Regions from separate parts of the Actinomadura sp. 3N407 genome, predicted to be linked through region 2. Evidence: riboswitches for the same ligand, from Rfam matches in the RefSeq annotation. Region 2 holds a riboswitch; each other region holds the start of a gene.
What was found. Region 2 has a riboswitch for cyclic di-AMP ahead of ACTWPP_RS10715 (NlpC/P60 family protein). Riboswitches for the same ligand answer to the same signal wherever they lie in the genome.

Region 1: it holds a riboswitch for cyclic di-AMP, as region 2 does, so the genes downstream of both, ACTWPP_RS38350 (CHAP domain-containing protein) here and ACTWPP_RS10715 (NlpC/P60 family protein) in region 2, are expected to answer to the same signal.
Region 3: it holds a riboswitch for cyclic di-AMP, as region 2 does, so the genes downstream of both, ACTWPP_RS18250 (CHAP domain-containing protein) here and ACTWPP_RS10715 (NlpC/P60 family protein) in region 2, are expected to answer to the same signal.

The regions. Positions count from the first base shown of each region.
Region 1 covers NZ_JBQQBP010000022.1:110,578-116,179, reverse strand. The annotation lists gene ACTWPP_RS38360 (hypothetical protein) at 1-561, shown strand, start outside; gene ACTWPP_RS38355 (PP2C family protein-serine/threonine phosphatase) at 828-2,726, shown strand; cyclic di-AMP (ydaO/yuaA leader) riboswitch at 3,178-3,333, shown strand; gene ACTWPP_RS38350 (CHAP domain-containing protein) at 3,346-4,110, shown strand; gene ACTWPP_RS38345 (bifunctional glycosyltransferase/CDP-glycerol:glycerophosphate glycerophosphotransferase) at 4,419-5,602, shown strand, end outside.
Region 2 covers NZ_JBQQBP010000004.1:10,044-15,645, forward strand. The annotation lists gene ACTWPP_RS10700 (amidohydrolase family protein) at 1-817, shown strand, start outside; gene ACTWPP_RS10705 (Mut7-C RNAse domain-containing protein) at 856-1,632, shown strand; gene ACTWPP_RS10710 ((deoxy)nucleoside triphosphate pyrophosphohydrolase) at 1,665-2,057, shown strand; gene ACTWPP_RS10715 (NlpC/P60 family protein) at 2,281-3,294, opposite strand; cyclic di-AMP (ydaO/yuaA leader) riboswitch at 3,302-3,436, opposite strand; gene typA (translational GTPase TypA) at 3,628-5,481, shown strand; gene ACTWPP_RS10725 (FHA domain-containing protein) at 5,558-5,602, opposite strand, start outside.
Region 3 covers NZ_JBQQBP010000006.1:384,776-390,377, reverse strand. The annotation lists gene ACTWPP_RS18260 (M48 family metallopeptidase) at 1-664, opposite strand, end outside; gene ACTWPP_RS18255 (hypothetical protein) at 661-1,953, opposite strand; gene ACTWPP_RS18250 (CHAP domain-containing protein) at 1,993-2,841, opposite strand; cyclic di-AMP (ydaO/yuaA leader) riboswitch at 2,850-2,995, opposite strand; cyclic di-AMP (ydaO/yuaA leader) riboswitch at 3,142-3,341, opposite strand; gene ACTWPP_RS18245 (NlpC/P60 family protein) at 3,841-4,749, opposite strand; gene ACTWPP_RS18240 (NYN domain-containing protein) at 5,095-5,602, opposite strand, start outside.

The DNA of each region.
Region 1 (5,602 bases), on a different contig from region 2:
ACGTTCCGGTCGGCTTCGCTGGTGAAGATCCTGATGGCGCTGGACCACATGCGGGAGCACCGGGTTTCTGCCGATGACCGGGCGTTGATGACGGGCATGTTGAGGTCGAGCGACGACGGGGCGGCGACCGAGTTGTGGCGGCGGGGCGGGCGGAAAGAGATCATCGAGCGGATGGTGCCGAGGGTGGGGTTGCGGGAGACGGCGCCGCCGCCCGCGGACAAGCCCGGGTTCTGGGGGTATACGGCGCTCAGTGCGCGGGACGTGGTGCGGACGTACCGGTATCTGCTGGAGGAGGCGCCGGAGGCGCACCGGGAGTTCGTGCTGGAGCAGTTGCGGAAGTCGACGCCGTGCGGGACGGACGGGTTCGATCAGACGTTCGGGATCCCGGAGGCGCTGGAGAGGCCGTGGGCCGTGAAGCAGGGGTGGTCGGGGTTCGGGGACGCTCCGGCGGGGCGGTGCCGTGGGGCGCAGCCGGCGGTGTGGCGGCCGGACCTCGGGCTCGGGCGGCCGGTGCTGCATACGACGGGGCTGGTGGGGAGCAGAAGATCGTGGTGGTGCTGACGCTGCATCCGGCGGGGACGTCGTTCGGGACGGCGGCGGCGCGGATCACGGCGTTGACGGGGCAGGTCTACCGGGCGGGGTGACGTGGGTCACAGGGCGGGGAACGGTTGTCCCCGTGGAGGGTCACCCGAAGCGGTGGGGGACGGGGGGCAACGGAAAACCCGGGCAAAGATCTGGACTGTTTACCCGGTTCTGGGCGAATAGTCCTTCGCTGACGTATGTAGCTTTTTTCTCCCAGGGCATGTGACGCCGAACGGGGGTCAGGGTTGGCGGAAGCGGAGGGCACCTTCGGGCAGCCCGGGGTCCACGTCGCGGACGTGGACGATCTGCGGGGCGCCGCGCACGACCGCGCGGTGCTGTCCGAGGCCCGGGTCGTGCTGGCCCGGCGGCTCGGTGTTCCGACGGGGGAGGCCCTGCAGCATCTGATCTGGCTCGCGCGGGACCTGGACATGGACCTGTCCGAGGCGGCGTCCCTGCTGGTGAAGGACGGCGGTGCCGGGCCGGTGGGGGCCGTGGCGGCCGGACGCCGCGCGCCCCGCGCCGAGGGCGGGACGGCGGAGCGCCAGGCCGTGCTGTCGGAGGCCGAGGACGTCCTGCGCCGGGTGACGGCCGAGGACACCGCGGGAGACGCGGAGCTCCTCGAAGGGATGCCGGACGATCCGATGGCGCGGGCGGTGCTGGACGCGGCGCTCGACTCGTCGGCCCATCTGGTCCCGGTCCGGGGGGCGGACGGCAACGTGGCGGACTTCCTCTTCGCGGATCTCAACGGTGTGGCGCATGACATGTTCGGGCGCGGCAGGGAGGAGCTGACGGGGCTGCGGCTGCTGCGGACGGATCCGGGTGCGGTGCTGAGCGGGCTCTTCGACGACTACGTGGAGGTGCTGGAGTCCGGCAGTCGCTTGGAACGTTCCTCTTTCTTTTACTCCACTGCCCAGCGCGGCCTGTCCCGCTCGTCCCGGATGAGCGTGCGGTGTGTTCCGGTGCCGACCGGCATCTGCGTGACCTGGCGGTACCACTACGCCGAGGACCGGACGGCGCGGCGGCTGGAGCGGGTCGAGCGGCTCGCCCTGATCGGGTTCGGCGAGTGGGACCTGGCGACCGGGGAGGCGGACTGGACGCCGCAGATGCTCGCCAACTACGGGCTCGTCCCCGACGAGGTGCCGCCGATGCCGCACGATCTTCCCAAGGTCGTGGCGGAGGACGATCTCCCGCTGGTCGAGGAGGCCGTGCAGACGATGTTCTCGCGGCGCGAGCCGGTGGAGGCCGAGCACCGCGTGATCGCCCAGGACGGGGCGCCGAGGCATCTGTGGATCTTCGCCGAGCCGGTGCTGGCCGAGTCGGGGCTGCCGGTCTCGATCAACATCGTCTCGCAGGACATCACGCGGCGGCGCGGGGTGGAGCGGGCGCTGGCCGAGACCCGGCGGCAGATGCTGAAGCAGCAGGAGCGGATGGCGCAGGAGCGGCGGGTGGCGGTGACGCTGCGCAGAGCGATCCTGCCGGACGAGGACGAGGTGGAGCGGCTGCCGGGCCTGGTCACCTCGATCCGCAGCCTGGCGGCGGAGAGCACCGCCCGCATCGGCGGGGACTGGTTCGCGACCCGCGTGCTGGCCGACGGGCGGGCGCTGGTGGCCATCGGAGACGCGGCCGGGCACGGCCTGCCCGCGGCCGCGGCGATGGCGCGCAGCCGCAACGGGCTGCTGGGCCTCGCCTGCACGGGGGAGCCGGCGGGACGGCTGGTGGGCTGGCTGAACGAGCTGGTCGCGACCATGGACCCGCCGGCGACGGGTACCGCCGTCGTGGCTCATTTCGATCCGGCGCGCCGCGTCGTGGAGTGGACGTGCGCGGGTCATCCGCCGCCGATCCTGATCCGGGACGGGCGGGCGGCGCCGCTGGAGGTCGTCCGCGACCCGATGCTCGGCGCGATGGTGGGCTGGGAGTACACGACGATCACCACCCGGCTCCTCCGCGGCGACATGCTCTTCCTGTACACCGACGGCCTCGTGGAGCGCAGGGACGCGGACCTCGACGAGCGGATCTCCCGGCTCACCGCCATCCTGCGGGACTGCTCGACGCGGCCGGGGCTGGTGCTGGAGGAGGTGCTGGCGCGGATGGAGCATGACCGGGCGGCGGACGACACCACCCTCTTCGCGCTGCGCGTGGAGTGACGAGAACCATGTTTGACCTGCGAAGACCTCGCCGTGTGACTTAGGCCTCACCTGAGCGGGGCGCGGACGGCCGGCATGTGGCGGAACGCCATGTGCCGGCCGTCGCCGTCCGCGGGTTCTTTACCTTCTGCCTGGTGGGCGGCAGCCCCCTGCGGAAGGGGGATGCGAGCCGGTCGCCGGGTGATCGGGAAGACATCGGGCCCTGACGCTGTTGGTGGTGTCTTGGAGGGCCTTTGAGCAGGCAAGACGGAGTTTTGTCGGTGATTTGCTTTCCTTGAGAAGGTTGGTACCTTCTATCCGAATCCCGCAGCGCGCCCCATGCGTTGCCACCGGCCGTTCCATGTACGGCCGAGGATCGCGGAGCGGTATCCGCACGCGATGCGCGCCACAGACGCGCGCCCCCTCACCGAGATCAGTCGCTGAGATCAATCCGAAAATCCAGCACCGCGTCCGCGGTGCGAGGCCGAGTCCGTCCCGGTCCACTCGACCGGAACGGAGCCGGGGACCCAGGTTCCAGGGGTGAATCGGCGCGTCCGAGAGTCGCGCCGTAGGGCTACTTCCATGCCCGAATCCGTCAGCTAACCCGGTAGGCGTCATGGGAGACAAGGAGATTCCCTGCATGACCGGTCGTTTCAATCGACTTTCCCTGAACAACATCACGGCCACGCTGAACAGCTTCACGGCCGAGGACAAGGCCGTCAGCGTCGCCGTCAGCGCGGTGCTCGCCGGAGCCGTCGGGCTCGCGGTCTTCAACCCGCTCACCGGTGACGCGGTCGCCGAGACCCCGGCCCAGGCGGCGGCGGCCGCCTCCGCCGAGAAGGGCACCGTCTCGAGCGAGTCCGAGGCCGTCTCGGCCTCCGACTACGTGGAGGCGGGCTACAAGGTGCCGCCGCGTGCGGTGGAGGCCTCCGAGGTGCTCGAACTGGCCGAGGAGCAGGTCGGCATCCGCGAAGGCCAGGACGGCCAGACCAAGTTCCACGAGTGGTACGTGTCGACCCCCCACGCCAAGGCCACGGCCCAGCGTGACGGCGGGTTCTCCGTCGACGCCTACAACGGCGCGCAGTGGTGCAACATGTTCGTCTCATGGCTCGGCGCCCAGACCGGCGTCAAGAACATGGGCTGGGACGCCTACACCGTCCAGCACGCCTCCTGGTTCGAGGACACCGACCGCTGGGGCAAGAAGGCCAAGCCCGGCTCGGTCGTGTTCTTCGACTGGGACAGGGGTTCCAGCATCAGTGCCATCGACCACGTCGGCATCGTCGTCAAGGACAACGGTGACGGCACCATCAGCACCATCGAGGGCAACACCAACAACGCGGTGCAGAAGAAGGTCCGCGACAAGTCCTTGGTCGTGGGGTACGGCTACCCCGACTACGCGGCCTGATCCAGCCCGCGGTCCACGATCGGCGCACCAGCGCGGTCCCTGATCGGAAGGCGCCCGGCATACCCGCCGGGCGCCTTCTGGCGTTCCCGGGCGATCTGCCCCCATGTCTCCGCCGAAGGCGGGTAATACCAACCGTTGACAGGCTTTGATCGCCCTTGGACCTTAGCGCGGCGTTCCTGGAAAGGAACCCTGCACGCGCGTCCGACCGGCGCATGGAAGGGAGCAACTGAGAGCAGAAGGCCGGATCGGACGCCACTGCCGGAGGCCTGGGGCGTCCCCCGGAACTCCAAGCCGTGGAGGGGAAGCCCATGCGCCCTGATGTGAGTGTAGTGGTGATCGCCTACAACGACGCGCGGAGGCTGCCACGGGCCGCCGCGTCGTCGCTGGGGCAGTCGCTGGGGGCCGTCGAGACGGTCATCGTCGACGACGCGAGCACCGACGGCACCGCGGAGATCGCCGACCGGCTCGCCGCCGCGCACCCGGGGCGGGTCAGGGCCGTCCACCTCCCGTCGAACTCCGGTGGCTGCGGCCGCCCGCGCAACGCCGGCATCGAGGCCTCCACCGGCCGGTACGTGATGTTCCTCGACAGCGACGACCTCCTGGACCGGCACGCCTGCCTCAACCTCCTCGGCGCGGCCGAGGACACCGGCGCCGACATCGTGTCCGGCCGGTGCGACCGGGTCTTCCTGGACCGGCCGGAGGACGCGCAGGCACGCGTCCGCCCCTGGTATCCCTGGCTCTACGAGCGCAGGGCCGTGTACGGGTCGCTGAGCGAGAATCCCGACCTCCTCTACGACACCCTGTCGACCAACAAGGCCTACCGGCGGGGTTTCCTGGAGGACCAGGGGCTGCGGTTCGTCGAGGAGCTCTACTACGAGGACCTGCTGTTCACCGCCGAGGCGTACCTGGCGGCCGGCCGGACCGCGCTGATCCCGCACCGGGTCTACAACTGGCTGGTGCGGGAGCCGGCGACGGCGCCGTCCATCTCCAACAGGCGCGCCGAGCTGGCCAACTTCGCCGACCGGCTGGAGATCCACCGGCGCATCGACGAGCTGTTCGCACTGCGCGGGGCCCACGACCTGCGGCGGGCCAAGGACGTCAAGTTCATCAACCACGACCTGCTGCTCTACATGCGGGAGCTGCGCGGCCGCGACCGGGACTACCAGGCGCGGTTCCTCGACCTGGCGGCCGGCTACGTGGCCGAGCTGGATCCCCGGGCGTTCGAGGAGGCCAATCCGCTGCCCGCGATCGCCGCCTACCTGGCCCGTGAGGGAGACCACGCGGGGGCGCTCGCCGCCGCCGAGTACGCCCCCGGCAGCCGGCCCGAGCTGCGCGCGCGGCTCGTGGAGCGGAACGGACGGGTCTACTGGGGCGGCGGCCGCCCGCGCAGGACTCTCGGCCGCCGCATCCTGGACGTCACCGGCCTCGGCTTCCATCAGCGGCCGCTGAACGAGCTGTGCCCGGGCAACACGGTGACGCGGCTGGAGATGCG
Region 2 (5,602 bases):
CGACCTCGTCGCCCTCGCCGCCGAGACGGCCCGCGTCCGCCGCGAGTACTTCGACACGCCCGGCGTGACGGTCACGATGAGCATGGCCGCGGCCGGTCCGGAGATCGCCGGCGAGGAACGCGCACTCATCGAATGGAGACTGGCCCGCGACCTGGCGATGCCGGTCACCGCGCACATGGGCGGCCACGGCGCCGAGAGCGCCGCGCGCGGCCTGGCGTTCCTCGACGCCAACGGGCTGATGAGTCACCCGACGATGTACGTGCACGCCAACCACTACACCGGTGAGGCGCTCAAGCGGATCGCCGCCCACGGCGGGACGGTGTCCGTCGCCCCCGGCATCGAGGACGCCCTGGACATCGGCCCGCCGCCCACCGGACGGGCCCGCGAGGCCGGCGTCCCGACCGGGCTCGGCGCCGACACCGTCGCCAGCGGCCCCGGCGACATGTTCTCCGTGATGCGGGCCGCCTACTTCCTGGAGCGCGGACGCCCGGACGGCGCCGGCCTCGGCTTCACGGCCGCCGACGCGCTGCGGATGGCCACCATCGAGGGCGCGGAGGTCGCCGGCCTCGCGGACGTCACCGGTTCCCTGACGCCGGGCAAGCAGGCGGACGTCCTCGTCCTGCGCACCGACACACTGGGCGTCGCGGCGGCCCACGACCCCATCGCGGCCGTGGTCCTCGCGGCCGACACCCGCAACGTCGACACCGTCCTCGTCGGCGGCCGGGTGCTCAAGCGCGGGGGAGCCCTGCGGGGCCACGACATCCCGTCGCTGCTGGCGTCCCTCGCGGACTCGGCCGGGCGCCTCGCCGCGGCCTGACGCGAGTAATCCGGAGGGGAACCGCCGGGACGCGTGGCATGCTGATCGGCGTGGAGCCCGAGATAACCATCCGAGTCGCCGGCGAGCTGCTGATGTTCCTGCCCGCCGCACGGCGGGAGACCGTGAGCCGCCTCGCCTACGACGGGACCTCGACGCTGGGACATCTCGTGGAGTCGCTCGGCGTCCCGCTGCCCGAGGCCGGCCCGATGACCGTCGGCGGCGAGCCGGCCGGTCCCGCCACCCGCCCGGATCCCGGCGACGAGGTGCGGGTGGAGGCGGTGCCGCGCCCGCAGCCCGTCCCGCTCGAACCGGGCCAGGCCGCCCCCCGCTTCGTCCTCGACGTGCACCTGGGCACGCTGGCCCGGCGGCTGCGTCTCCTCGGCCTCGACACCGCCTACCACAACGACATGGACGACCCGGCGCTGGTCGTCCAGGCGAACGAGGAACGCCGCGTCCTGCTCACCCAGGACCGCGGGCTGCTCCGCCGCCGCGCGCTGTGGTTCGGCGCGTACGTCCGCGGCTCCCGCCCGGACGACCAGCTCCGCGACGTGCTGGACCGCTTCGCGCCCGTGCTCCGCCCGTGGACGCGCTGCACCGCCTGCAACGGCGAACTCGTCCCGGTCGACAAGGAGGAGATCGAAGGCGACCTGGAGGCGGGCACCCGCCGCAGCTACGACGTGTACGGCCGCTGCGCCGACTGCGGCCAGCTCTACTGGCGCGGCGCGCACGGCGGCCGCCTGGAGGAGATCGTCCGGGACGCGGTACGCCTGGTCGAGTCCATCCGGGAGACCGGACGGGCCGGGAGCGCCGTCTGACACCGATACCGGACGACAGGGAAGAGGAGCCGGTGGCGAACGATCTCGTGGTGGTCGGCGCGGCGATCATTTCGGACGGGCGGCTGCTGAGCGCCCAGCGGGCCGAGCCGCCGCACATGGCGGGCGGCTGGGAGCTGCCCGGCGGGAAGGTCGACCCGGGCGAGACGGACGAGGACGCGCTGGTGCGCGAGTGTCACGAGGAACTCGCCATCAAGATCCGGCTGATCGGCCGGATCGGCGGGGACTGGCGGCTGAGCGAACGGAGCGTGCTGCGGGTGTGGACCGCGCAGATCCTCGAAGGCGAGCCGCAGGCCCTGGAACACCTGGCGCTGCGCTGGCTGTCCCCGGACGAGCTGTACGAAGTCGACTGGCTCCCCGGCGACCTCCCCGTCATCGACGCCCTGGCCCACCAGGGCCTCACCTGAACAACGAAGCAGGACGCTGCAGTAACTCGTCCCCGGACGACACCAGCCACCACACCAGCCACGCACCAACCCAAACCGTCGCGATCGCGTCCGAAGGCAGGTTCAAGCTTGCGAGAACCTGATCGCGCAGCGAGCCGCCAAGGCGAGCCGGAGCGATGCAGCGATCGCACGCAGTGCCCGCCGAAGGAGGGCCCTCCAGGGCCCGACGCCAAGGGCACTGCAATCAGGAAACGCGGTTGGCGCCCGCGTAGTCCGAGCGGTCCGACATCTTTGAGATCTTCACCACATCGCCGGTCTGCGGGGCGTGCAGGTACTTGCCGTCGCTGAGGTAGATGCCCATGTGGTGGAGGTTGCCGCCGAAGTAGACCAGGTCGCCCGAACGGAGCCGGCTCTTGGAGACCTTGGTGCCGAGGCCGTAGAGGGCGCCGGTGTAGTGCGGCAGCCCGCGCTTCCCGATCTGGGCGTAGGCCCAGACGACGAGTCCTGAGCAGTCGAAGCTGTTCGGACCGGCGGCGGCCCACACGTAGGGCGAGCCGAGCTTGGTGAGCGCCTTGCGGGCCATGTCGGCCGGTGCGCCCGAGCCCTTCACGGTCGCGCGCAGGCCGCTGCGGGGGTCGTCGATGTGCGTGGTGGTCAGCTTGTCCAGCCGCTTCGTCACCTCGGCGACCTTGGTCCTGGCCGCTTCGCGGGCCTTCTCGGCGTCCGCTGCGGCCTTTTCGACCTGGGCCGTCTTCGCCTCCGCCGTGCGCTGCGCCGTCTCGGCCCGCTCGATCTGCTTCTGCAGCGCCTGGACGGTGGTGACCTGGCTCTGCGTCAGGTAGGCGCGTTCGGACAGCCCTTCGGAGGAGCCGTCGGCGCCGAAGATCACGTCAGGGGCGCCGGTCATGTAGTTCGCCGCGGCCATCCGTCCGAGCTGTTCGCGGGCCGGTGCCGCCTGGGCGCGCAGCGTCGCGGCCTGCTTGGCGGCGGCCTGCCCGGCCTTCTTGGCCTTGTCCAGGTCCACGCGGGTCTTGTTGTACTGCTCGGTGAGGATCTCGGCCTCTTCGTTGAGCGCGTCCAGGCTCTTGCGCAGCCCTTCCTCCGTCGTCGGAGTGGGCGTCGGGGAGGCCGCGGCGGCGAGCTGGAACGGCGGCGCGGCATGGGCGGCGACGGGCGCGGTGGCGCCGAGGCCGATCAGGAGCATCGTGGCCGTGGCGGCGGGCGTGACGCGCCGCCACCGTTGTGGAGCCGGTGCCAAACCGGTGTTCTCCTCTCCTCGCGCGCCTACCGGGTTAGCTGACGGGTTCGGGCCAGGAGTCGCCCTACGACGTACGTCGATTCACCCCAGGGACGTGGGTCCCCGGCTCTCCCGTACGCGGGAGATTCGGCGCTCCGGCCGCAGCCCCGGGGGACGGGGCTCCGGACGACCGGATCTCGGGCAGATTACAAAGAACGGGCAAAGTTGGCGAATCGGGGCCCCTGGGACCAATGGGACGGCCGTCACGGAACGGGGTGCGGGCACGGGCAAGTAGAATGGTCGATGCCGTGTTCTGCGGCGGATCCCGAACTCTCACCCCAAGGCGAGCCCCGCATGCCCATCTCCACGCGCGACGACCTCCGGAACGTCGCGATCGTCGCCCACGTCGACCACGGAAAGACGACGCTGGTCGACGCCATGCTCTGGCAGTCCGGGGCCTTCCGTGAGAACCAGAACGTCGACGACCGGGTGATGGACTCCGACGACCTGGAGCGCGAGAAGGGGATCACCATCCTCGCGAAGAACACCGCCGTCCGGCACAACGGGCTGACGATCAACATCATCGACACCCCCGGGCACGCCGACTTCGGTGGCGAGGTGGAGCGCGGGCTGTCCATGGTGGACGGCGTCGTCCTGCTGGTGGACGCCAGCGAGGGCCCGCTCCCGCAGACCCGGTTCGTGCTGCGCAAGGCGCTCGCGGCGCGGCTGCCGGTGATCCTCGTCGTGAACAAGACCGACCGTCCCGACGCCCGCATCGACGAGGTCGTGGACGAGACGTACGAGCTGTTCATGGACCTCGACGCCGACGAGGACCAGATCGACTTCCCGATCGTGTACGCGTCGGGACGCGCCGGGCGGGCGTCGCTGGACAAGCCCGCCGACGGCGACATGCCCGGCAGCGACGACCTGGAGCCGCTGTTCAAGGTCATCACCGAGACGATCCCGGCGCCGTCCTACGACCCGGACGTCCCGCTGCGGGCGCACGTCACCAACCTGGACGCCTCCAGCTACCTCGGCCGGATCGCGCTGTGCCGGCTGCACGCCGGAACGATCAAGAAGGGCCAGCAGGTCGCCTGGTGCCGGCATGACGGCAGCGTCGAGCGGGTGAAGATCACCGAGCTGCTGATGACGGACGCGCTCGTCCGCAAGCCCGCGCAGGAGGCGGGGCCGGGCGACATCATCGCGATCGCCGGCATCCCCGACATCATGATCGGCGACACGATCGCCGACCCGGACGACCCCCGCCCGCTGCCGCTGATCACCGTGGACGAGCCCGCGATCTCCATGACGGTCGGCACCAACACCGGGCCGATGGCGGGACGGGAGAAGGGCACCAAGGTCACCGCCCGGATGGTCAAGGACCGGCTGGAGCGCGAGCTGGTCGGCAACGTGTCCATCAGGGTGCTGCCGACCGAGCGTCCGGACGCGTGGGAGGTGCAGGGCCGCGGCGAGCTGGCCCTGGCGATCCTGGTCGAGAACATGCGCCGCGAGGGCTACGAGCTGACCGTCGGCAAGCCGCAGGTGGTCGTCAAGGTCATCGACGGCAAGAAGCACGAGCCGGTCGAGCGGCTCACCATCGACATCCCCGAGGAGCATCTCGGCGCCGTCACGCAGCTGCTGGCGGTCCGCAAAGGCCGCATGGAGCAGATGACCAACCACGGCACCGGCTGGATCCGGATGGAGTTCCTCGTCCCGGCGCGCGCCCTGATCGGGTTCCGCACCGAGTTCATGACCGAGACCCGCGGCACCGGCATGGCGCATCACGTGTTCGAGGCCTACGAGCCCTGGTTCGGTGAGCTGCGCACCCGTCCGTCCGGTTCCCTCGTCGCCGATCGCTCCGGCGCGGCCACCGCGTACGCGATCACGAACCTGCAGGACCGCGGCACGTTCTTCGTCGGGCCGACGACCGAGGTGTACGAGGGCATGATCGTCGGGGAGAACTCCCGCGCCGACGACATGGACGTCAACATCACCAAGGAGAAGAAGCTCACGAACATGCGGTCGTCCACCGGTGACGAGCTGGAGCGGCTCACCCCGCCGCGGCTGCTGTCGCTGGAGGAGGCCCTGGAGTTCTGCCGCGAGGACGAGTGCGTCGAGGTCACCCCGGGCGCCGTCCGCATCCGCAAGGTCGTGCTGGCCGCCAAGGAGCGCGAGCGCACGCGCGCCCGCACCAAGCGCGCCGGCTAGCTCCTCACCGTCCCGCAGAACGACGAAGGGCGGCCCCGCGGTTCTCGACCGCGGGGCCGCCCTTTCGCCGTGCTGCTCAGTTCAGCTGGACGGTCCCGGTCACGTCGGCGGCCAGGCGGAG
Region 3 (5,602 bases), on a different contig from region 2:
TCCACCAGTAGCGCGGGAAGCGGCGCACGACCGCGTACAGGAGCAGCAGGGCGACCGTGTAGATGACCCAGGTGACGCCGAGGGACTTGAGCTGGTCCACCAGCCACGCGGGCCAGCTCTGCGTCGACAGCCCGTACCGGCGCAGCACCGACTCGCTCCAGATGTCGAACGGGAGCCCGGCGACGCGCAGCAGCGTCGTCAGCGCGACGGCGCCGAGGACGACTCTCACAGACCAGTGCCGCAGGCGCTTCGGGGGGTGCTGGGGGTCGTCCTCCTTCGAACGGGGAGGCCGGCGGCGGAGGGGGGCGGTGACCCAGCCGATGAACCGTGCGCCCAGCGGTGTGAGACCCAGCGCGAGGATCAGCCCCAGGCCGACGAGGAGGCCGGCGTAGGCGGGCGGGTTGATGGCCGAGTCGAACGCCCGGGAGCGGGCGATCTCGGCGGGGGAGAAGTCCAGCGCCGGATCGGCCTCCACATGGCCGCCCGGAACCCGATCGGGGAGCGGGCTCCACGGCGTGCTCAGGGCGAGGACGGTGCCGAGCGCGGCGAACAGCGCGGCGGCGGCGACGGCGGCGGCGATCCGGGGCCGCCGCATGCGGGCGGCGTCACCGTCCTGGCGGGCGCCGGGCTCGCCGCGCCTCTCGTCCGCCTCGGCCTCGCTCATGTGAGTTCCCTCTTCAGGTAGTCGCGCCACAGGGCGGTGAAGCGGTCCCGGGTGAGTCCCAGCACGTCGCTCAGCGCTGCGGCCTCCGGGACGCGCCCGGCGGCCCGGTAGAGCCGCACGAGCGTCGCCTCACCGTACCGGTCGGCGACCATCCGGCAGGCGAGCCAGGCCTCCTGGTAGGACTGGGAGAGGCGCGCGGACCCGCCGGAGAACGCGGCCGCGGCGGGCAGCGCGGACGGGACGCGTCCCGCGGCCACCTCGCGGCGCAGCTCGCCGGCCGCGGACCGGACGCCGATCTCCGTCCGGAGGTAGCCGACGTAGTCCGCGAAGCCCTCGATCAGCCACAGCGGGGTCGCGCGGTCGCGGGCGCCGCCGGTGGCGACATGGGTCAGCTCGTGGGTCAGCACCACGTCGCGTCCGAGGTCGTTGAGGCGGCCGAAGGTGGCGGGGGAGACGACGACGCGGTCCTCGCCGCGGCCGTCGCCGGCGGACGGCGTGACGGTGGCGAGGGCGGCGATGTCGCCGAGGCTCTGCCCCGGACCGGCGAGGGCGGAGGCGAGGCCCGCGTCGGCGGGAACGAGCGCGACGACCCGCCGCGCCCATCCCTTGCCGACGACGCCGGTGACGACCGGGACGGCCGCGTCCAGGCGTTCCGCGATCTCTTCCAGGCGGAGGGCCCCGGTGGCCGCGGTGTCGCCGATGACGAGGCTCGCGCGGCCCTTGACCACCGTCAGGGGGCCGCCGTCCCAGATGGCGGCGTCGTCCGCGAATCCATGCGACGACCCGTCGCCGACGATCGTCCAGATGCCGGAGCGAGGGGCGAGCGTCAGGTAGCGGGTGCGGACGACGTCACCCCGGTCGAAGCCCCGCAACCTGGAGCGCACTTCCACGCGGACGACCGCGACACCCTTCTCGTCGTCCGTCGCCTGGGTGACGACTGCGCGTTCCTCCCAGCCGGCCAGCGGGAGCTCGCGGAGATTGCCGTACAAGCGGGACTGGGCGTCCTGGAACGCGGCGGGCGCGGAGGCCACCGTCGCGAGGAAGGCCGTCCGGTCTCCGTCCTGCACCGCCCGCGCGCGGTTGGCGAGGACGGTGACGGCGTCCGCGGGCCGGAACGTTCCGGCGGCTTTGGTCGCGCGGGCGGGCGGCGTCCCGTCGTCGCCGGACCGCGTGCCGAGGAGTCCCGCGCCGGTGCCCAGCAGCACGGCGGCCCCGCCCGCGCCCAGGGCGAGTGCCCTGCGGCGCGTGACGGGGCCGCCGTGTCCGGCCTGACCGGGACCGTCCTCCATGCGCGTGATCCTATGCAGCCGGGGGAGGGGGAAGGGACGTCAGGACTTGTACTCGGGGTAGCCGTAGCCGACGACGGAGCCGGTCGAGCGCTGCCTGACCCGGACGGCGTTGTCGGTGTTGCCCTCGACCGCCTCGATGGTGCCGTCGTCGATCTTCTTGGTCACCATGCCGACGTGGACGATGTCGTCGATGTCCTTGCCGCCGTTCCAGGCGTAGAAGACGATCGCGCCCGGCTTCGGCTCGGTGCCCCAGCGGCCCTGGTCCCGGAACCATTTGGCGTGGGCGATGGTCCAGGCGTCGCTGCCGATCTGCTCGGTGAACCCGAGCTGGTCGCCCACCCACGAGATGAACATGTCGCACCAGGCGGCGTCGTCGTACGCCTGGACGGAGCCGCCGTCGCGCGCGACGGTCTCGTCGGCACGGGAGTTCTCCACGTACCACTGGTTGAACTTGGTCGCGCCGCTGCCGTCCTCCGCGATGCCCACCTGCGACCTGGCGAGCTCGATGGCCTCGTCGGCGGTGGGCCGCGAGTCCTCGGACGGCTGCTTCGGGGCGTCGGACTCCGGCTCGTCCCTTTCGGGACGCTCGGCTTCCTTGCCGCCGTCCGCGGGCTCGTCCCGGTTCTCGTCCTTGGAATCGGACCTGTCCTTGGACGAGGACTTGGAGCCGGACTTGGACTTGCCCGCGTCGTCGCCGGCGGCCGGACCGGCCGCGGTGGCGTGGGTGGGAGCGGAGGCGAACGGCAGGACCGACGCCTGTGCGGTGGCCGCGGCGGTGCCGAGAACGGCGGCGCCGACGATCACGCCGCCGGTCGTCCGCCACGTGAGGGCGAGAGTGCCGGGTTTGCGGTGCTTGCCCGGTGACTTCTTGCGATGCGCGCCTGGCATGGGGGATCTCCTGACTTCCATGCCGCCTACCGGGTTAGCTGACGGGTTCGGGCGTGGAAGCCGCCCTACGGCCCGCTGGGCGGGCCGATTCACCCCGAAGGACACAGTGGGTCCCCGGCTCCGCGTTCTCCGCGCGTCTGGGCGCGGTGAACCACGGACTCGGCGGTGGCGGCCCGGGGGCGGGCACGCCGGTTCGGATGGGGGGCTCCGCCGGGCGAGGGCGCCCGCACGGAGTGAAGGGGGAAAGCGGGCGTGGCCGCACGAGGGCGGCCACGCCCAGGTAACGCTGCGGTTTTCACTCCTTCGTCTTCCAGACGCCTACCGGGTTAGCTGACGGGTTCGGGCGTGGAAGTGGCCCTACGGCGGGCTCTCACCGTTCGGCGGGGAGAGACGCACCGATTCACCCCGGGTGCCGGAATGCCCGTCCAGGGACGGTCCCTGGACTCCGGCGGATGTGGGTCCCCGGTTCCGCGCGTCGGCGGATTCGGCGCTGCCGCTGCGATCCTGGGGGCGTGATGGGGCCCGTGCGCGGGACCTGTCTCCCGCGTGCGAAAGAGCGGCGCCTGATGTTGTGCGTGCGGACGGCGGCCCGTTTGCGGGGACCGTCCTGGGCCTGACCCGTGGAATCCGCCGTGGCAGCGCTCTCAGCGCCATGCACGCTGCGGGCGTGCGCACGGTGGGGCCGGGGCCGGCCGGGTCTGCTGGAGACCGTTTGCGGCACCCGTCGGGTGCCGGAGGCGGCGCGTGGATCGTGCCGCCGGGGGGAGCGGCACGTGGCTCGCGCCGCCGTCACGCGGCAGCTGGATGTGCCGCGTGGGGCCGTGGCGCCTGGTGAGCGCCTCGGGACCACGGCGTCTGGAGGGCGCCGTGAGTGGTGACAACGTACCAAAGCCCCAACAGATGGCAAACCCCCCCAAAATCAACAACGGACCAGGTCAAGCCCGGTCCGTTGTCGAAAGAGCTCCGTCACGCCCGTCGCGGGCGCTCCGGGGCGGGGCGTCAGGGGCGCCCGGCGCCGTAGTAGTTGTTCAGATAGTAGCCGGAGGTGATGGTCACGACCTCCACGTTCTTCCCGGTGCGCGGGGCGTGGATCATCTTGCCGCCGCCCACGTACATGCCCATGTGCCCGAGGCCGCTGAAGAACACCAGGTCGCCGGGCTGCAGGTTGCTCTTGGACACCCGCTTGGTGGCGGCGTACTGGGAGTGGGTGGTGCGGGTGATGCTCACGCCCGCCGCCGCCCACGCCTTCATGGTCAGGCCGGAGCAGTCGTAGGAGTTCGGGCCTTCGGCGCCGTACTGGTACGGCTTGCCGAGCTGGGCGTAGGCGAAGTTGAGCGCGGTGCGGGCCGAGCCGCTGGCCGGGCCGTTGTAGGTGCCGCCGACGCTGCCCGAGCCGCCCGACGAGGTTCCGCCGCCGAGCCGCCGCAGCAGGGCCTTCTGCTTGGCGACCTCCTTGTCGAGCTTCTTCTTCTGCTCCCGCAGCTCCTTGGTCTTGGCCTGCACGTCCTCGTAGGAGGCCTTGGCCTGCGCCTCCTCGCGGCGGAGCCGCTGGGCGGTCGCCAGGAACTGGGTCAGCTGGGAGCTGCGCTCCTGCGACAGGTGCGAGAAGACGGCCGCCTGGTCCAGGATCGCCTGCGGGTCGTTGGTGCCGACGAAGCCGGTGACGTTGTTCGTGTCGCCGTTCTTGTAGGCGGCGGCCGCCATCTGGGCGATCTTGGAGCGCTGCTCCTCGAAGGCCGCCTGCTCCTCCTTGCTCGACTTGCTCGCGATCGTGTACTTCTTCTTGGCGATCTTGAGCTTCTCGTTGAGCTGGTTGAACTTCTCGACCTTCTGGCCCATTTCCTCGGCGAGCTTGTCGAGTTTCTTCTGGACCTGTGCTCTGGTCGGCTGAGGGTCGGCGTGCGCCACCACCGGAGGAGACGCGAGGGAGACCGTCAGCGTGAGGCACGCGACGGCCGCCAGGCGACGGGAGGCGCCTCTCTTGGCCGAACCTCCTCGCCGGTCGCGCTCATGCGCTGCTTCCCCGATGAGATCATTGGCCACGGTCGGTTTCGCCCCTCTCGTCCACGACGTCAGCGGATGACATTAGCGATACGCAACAACCGTCACAACCGGTTCATCACTCTTTAGTCGCCTTCAATCGAAATGATGCGCTATCCGTGTCGGTAAGATCACGGAGCGCGAGGCGTGCCTCATGGCGGCCTTGAGACCGCGGCCTGACGGCGGCCCGACCGCGGCCGCCGCGCAGCCGGGCTAGGAACGGCCGAGGCGGCGCAGCAGCAGCGTGGACGGGCAGGGCCGGGCGTTGGCGCGCCGCGCCGCGTCGGCCACCTCACGGTCGGACGAGACCACCACCACCGCGCGGCCCTGCGGCTCCGCCCGGACCAGCTCGCCGATCAGCTCGTCGGCGGTCTGACCGGGACGGCTGAACAGCACCCGGACGCCGCGCGGCGCCGCGATGGCCACCGGCGCGTCCAGCTCCGCGCCGTCGAACACGCACGTCACCTCCGCGCGGGTCTGCGCCGCCAGCCCGCCGAGCCCCGACAGCAGCCGGCTGCGCTGGTCCGCCAGCGGCAGCTCCCCGTACCCGGTCTTGGTGACGTTGTAGCCGTCCACGATGAGGTGCACCCGCGGCAGGGTCAGCAGCCGGTCGAGCAGCTGCGGGTCACTGTCGGACAGGGCCCGGCCGGGCAGCGCGCGGTGCGCCTGCCGGTCGGGCTCCAGGCCGCCGACCGCGTCCGCGGGACGGCCGATGGTGGAG